One region of the Olleya sp. NP1-10 genome, then DNA from elsewhere that is predicted to be linked to it. Evidence: riboswitches for the same ligand, from Rfam matches in the RefSeq annotation. Region 1 holds a riboswitch; the other holds the start of a gene.
The links. A riboswitch is a leader RNA that binds a small molecule or an ion and turns the genes downstream of it on or off. The one in region 1 is predicted to bind S-adenosylmethionine.
Positions count from the first base shown of each region.

Region 2: it holds a riboswitch for S-adenosylmethionine, as region 1 does, so the genes downstream of both, AC0L4B_RS06465 (O-acetylhomoserine aminocarboxypropyltransferase/cysteine synthase family protein) here and AC0L4B_RS12465 (Na+/H+ antiporter NhaC family protein) in region 1, are expected to answer to the same signal.

Region 1 covers NZ_CM147840.1:2,673,544-2,676,019, forward strand. Annotated here, with positions in the region: gene AC0L4B_RS12460 (TolC family protein) at 1-977, opposite strand, end outside; SAM-I-IV-variant riboswitch at 1,167-1,263, shown strand; gene AC0L4B_RS12465 (Na+/H+ antiporter NhaC family protein) at 1,314-2,476, shown strand, end outside.
Region 2 covers NZ_CM147840.1:1,406,209-1,408,684, forward strand. Annotated here, with positions in the region: gene AC0L4B_RS06460 (phosphoenolpyruvate carboxylase) at 1-820, shown strand, start outside; SAM riboswitch class I at 1,047-1,168, shown strand; gene AC0L4B_RS06465 (O-acetylhomoserine aminocarboxypropyltransferase/cysteine synthase family protein) at 1,289-2,476, shown strand, end outside.

The DNA.
Region 1 (2,476 bases):
TGATTTCTGTTAAAAATTGGTATGGACAATGACAATCCTAATTTTTGATTGAAATTAATATCAAATTGATCTGAAAATGTATTAGTATCAACACTTGTGTAACCAGATCCAATACTTCCTGTTAATGATAAGGTTGGTAAAAAACCTCCTTTAGCTATATCTAACTCTTTTTCGTTGGCGGCTATATTTAAATTGCTTGCTTGTACTTCTGGTAAAAAACCTATTGCGTTATTGTATAATTGATTTTTATCAATGTTTAGGTTAATTAAATCCATGTTTTCATCAATGGTTTCAATTTCTATATCTTCTAGAGGAGATAATTCTAATAATTGCTTAAGTTGAATGATATATTGCTGGTAATTATTTTTAGCAGATATTACATTATACTTATTGGTTGCTGCTTGACTTTGTGCTTCTGTATAATCTCCTAAAGCAATGGTACCTACATCTAATCTAGCCTTTGCACGTTGTACTTCTTTTTCAGATGCAACGACATTATTTTCTGCAATAGCAATACTTTCTTTACTATAAAGTGTTTGTAAATACACTTCTAAAATGTTTAAAACAATATTATTTTTTTCGACTTCTTCTAGAAAAATACTCTGCTCTAATAAAATCTTGTTTTGCTTGATTTGGTTGCTAAGTTGATTACCTTGAAATAAAGTCATCGAACTATTAATACCAACATTTGTACTATGGATTTGATCTGTAACATAATCGCTTGTAATTGGATCGATAGTACTTCCATTTGAAAAACTTTGCGATGCACTACCAAATAAATTAGGTAGTCTAGATGACTTAGCTTTGCTGTAATCTACTTCGGCAAGGTCTTTATCTAAAGCGGCATCTTTTACCGTAATATTATGCTCAATTGCATAATCTATACAATCTTGAAGCGACCAAATTTTAGTTGATGTTTCTTGAGCAAACGACAGTTGCACAAAAAATAAACTGATGATGATTAAATATAATTTCATTTTAAAAGGTATTTAAATTCTACACTTCAAAGATGAAACTATATGCTATCTTATTATAAAGCAATAGACGTTTGAGGGTTTTAACTATACGAAATCATGTAATCTATCGACGAGAATTTTGGCTATTTTAAAAATTAACACTTTTTAAGAATTACGTATTGCTTTCTGCCCTATTTTTGCAGACTTAAAATTAATTATCAAGAATCTCTAAAAGGAGATAGCAACCTGCAATAACGAGCAAGGTGCTAAATAGATAAGCCAATTGATTGGAACAAATGTTAACACATCTTTCTTATTATTTTGATTGCTATTTCCTTTTTTAAAATGAAAAACAAAATGGCAAGTCCACAACAAATTACTCCAAAATTTTCAGCTTTAATTCCGCTATTTGTATTTGTATTTACGTTTTTAGGTGTTGGAATTTATCAAAACGATTTTTATGCACTTCCTGCTCCAATTGCAGTTATAGTTGGTATTATTGTTGCTTTTTTAATGTTTAGACAATCGATTAATTCTAAAATTGAAACGCTTTTAAAAGGTTGTGGAGATGATAAGATTTTAACCATGTGTTTAATCTACTTATTAGCAGGTGCTTTTGCTACCATTACCAAAGCCACAGGAAGTGTTGACGCTATTGTTAATTTAGGATTAGACTTTATTGCCATACAATACATCTATTTTGGTGTGTTTGTCATTGCTGCATTTTTATCGGTTTCTACAGGAACTTCGGTTGGAGCCATCGTTGCTTTAGCACCTATTGTAATTGGTTTTGCAGACAAAAGTAGTGTAGATTTAGCAATACTTTGTGGCGCACTTTTAGGCGGAAGTATGTTTGGTGATAATTTATCTGTAATATCAGACACTACCATAGCAGCAACCCAATCGCTAGGCTGTAAAATGAGCGATAAATTTAAGCAGAACATTAAAATAGCGTTGCCAGCAGCTTTATTTACTATTGCTATACTAATTATTCAAGGTTTGGGATTAGAAACTAATGTTGAAGACTCTACGATTTACAACTATTCTGTATTTAAAATATTACCTTATTTATTAGTTATCATACTGTCTATTATAGGAATTAACGTATTTGTCACTTTACTTTTAGGTGTTATTACTGGTGGACTTTTAGGAATTATTTATGGAGATTTTACGCTAATTGAATCTACTAAAATAGCATACACAGGCTTTACAAGTATGACCGAAATATTTTTACTATCGTTATTAACTGGTGGTTTAGCTGCTTTAGTTTCAAAAAATGGAGGAATAGATTATATATTAAATAAAATAAAAAAACTGATTAAAAACAAGACGTCTGCACAGTTAGGAATTGCCTCTTTAGTTGGTACCATAAACATGGCGATCGCCAATAATACTGTATCAATAATTATTGCTGGTCCAATTGCTAAAACTATTAACGATGAGTATGGATTAGACAATAAAAAAACTGCTTCCATTTTAGATATTTTTGCTTGTATTGTACAAGGTATTTTACCTTATGG
Region 2 (2,476 bases), 1.3 Mb from region 1:
AGGTCAGACGATTAGTTCTAATTTTGGGACATTAGATTCGTCACAATATAACTTAGAGCAATTAATAAGTTCTGGTATTTATAATAGTTTAAGTAATGCAGATTTAAGTATGATTCCAGAAAACAGAGTTGTTATGGATAACTTAGCAAAACTGAGTTACCAAACATATGTAGACTTTAAAAATCATCCTAAATTTATTTCGTATTTAGAGCACATGAGTACACTTAAATATTACGCAAAGACTAATATTGGGAGTAGACCATCAAAACGTGGTAAGTCTGAAGGTTTAGTATTTGATGATTTAAGAGCCATCCCTTTTGTAGGATCTTGGAGTCAATTAAAACAGAATGTTCCTGGGTTTTTTGGTGTTGGTACAGCTTTAAAACATTATGAAGATGCAGGCGAGTTTGAAAAAGCACAACGCTTATTTAAAACCTCTAGTTTTTTCAGAACTTTAATAGAAAATAGTATGATGTCATTATCAAAATCGTTTTTTGATTTGACTAAATATATGAGTGAAGATCCTGAGTATGGTGAGTTTTGGAATGTGATACATACAGAGTATTTAACAACAAAACGACTGATTTTAAAACTTACAGGCTATACTGAGTTGATGGAGGAAGAGCCATCAGGTAAAGCATCCATTAAAGTCAGAGAGTCCATTGTACTACCATTATTAACTATTCAACAATTTGCTTTAAAACAAATTCAAGAATTAGAAAAAGCAGAAGAAAAAGATGTAGACTTAATTGCTGTATATGAAAAACTAGTAACAAGGTCGTTATTTGGAAATATAAATGCAAGTCGTAATTCGGCTTAAATTTTAGGTAAAATTATTGTTTTACTAAGGGTGTATAGCAAGTTTGATGTATTCAAGCTTGCTATACTTGTTTAAAGATTATTTTTCTTTAAAAATTTAATTTAATAGAATTATTTTCTGTAAACTTAAAAATAAGTTAAATTTTAAGAATATTATTCTGTTTTGTTTGTTTGTGATAAATAAATTTTGCAATATTTGTATTCACAAAGTTCAAACACTTACTGAAATGTTATCAAGAAAGGTGGAGAGATAGACTCGTTGAAACCTTAGCAACCCTTAGACTTACTAAGAAGGTGCTACATTCTACTTAATAGATGATTCATTAATCAACTATTGGATAGATAACTTAAATCTAATTACTCATTTGTAATTAGTAATTTCTTTTTAACATTTTTCTATTAGGTACGCTTCCAATGAAGCTTATTTGACTTTTGAATTAATTTAGTTTAACTCGAAAAAATTAGAAAAATGAGTACACAAAAATTCGCTACACAAGCATTACACGCAGGTCACGACACCACACAAACAGGAGGAACAAGAGCAGTACCTATTTACCAGACATCATCTTATGTGTTTGATAATTCAGACGATGCTGCAGGACGATTTAATTTATCTGTTCCTGGATTTATTTACACAAGATTAAATAATCCAACTAATGATGTTTTAGAGCAACGTATAGCTGCTTTAGAAGGCGGTATTGCAGCAGTTGCAACAGCTTCTGGTACTGCAGCTATTTCAACAACATTATTAACGTTATTAAAAGCAGGAGACCACATTGTAGCATCTAGTAGTTTGTATGGTGGTACTTATAATTTGTTAAGTGTAACCTTGCCTAGACACGGTATTACTACAACATTTGTAGATCCATCAGATCCTGAAAATTTTAGTAAAGCTGCTCAAGAAAATACTAGAGCTATTTTTGTCGAGTCTTTAGGGAATCCTAAATTAGATGTATTAGATCTTGAAGTAATTGCCCAACATGCAAAAGCACACAAAGTGCCATTAATTGTTGATAATACAGTAGCAACACCATATTTATTAAACCCAATTAAGTATGGAGCAAACATAGTCATCCATTCGCTAACAAAATATATCACAGGTAACGGAACGTCTTTAGGAGGCATTATTGTTGATGCAGGAACCTTTGACTGGACTAATGGTAAGTTTCCAGAGTTTACAGAACCTTCTGCAGGTTATCATGGTTTAGTGTACAGCGAAGCTATTGGTCCAGCAGCTTTTATTGCAAAAATCAGAGTTGAAGGTTTGCGTGATTATGGAGGCGCATTAAGTCCTTTTAATGCTTTTCAAATTATTCAGGGTTTAGAAACATTAGAATTACGAATATTAAAGCATTCGCAAAACGCTTTAATATTAGCCAAATGGTTACAAGAACAACCAGAAGTAACGTGGGTAAATTATCCAGGATTACAAACTAGTAAATATAATGCTTTAGCAAAAAAGTATTTACCAAAAGGACAAAGTGGTGTCGTTACTTTTGGAGTAGAAGGAGGTTTTGAATCGGCTAAAAAAATAGCAGATACAACCAAGTTATTCTCTTTGTTAGCTAATATCGGAGACACAAAATCATTAATTATACATCCTGCAAGTACAACTCACCAGCAATTAGATGATGCAGCTCAAGAGGCAACAGGTGTT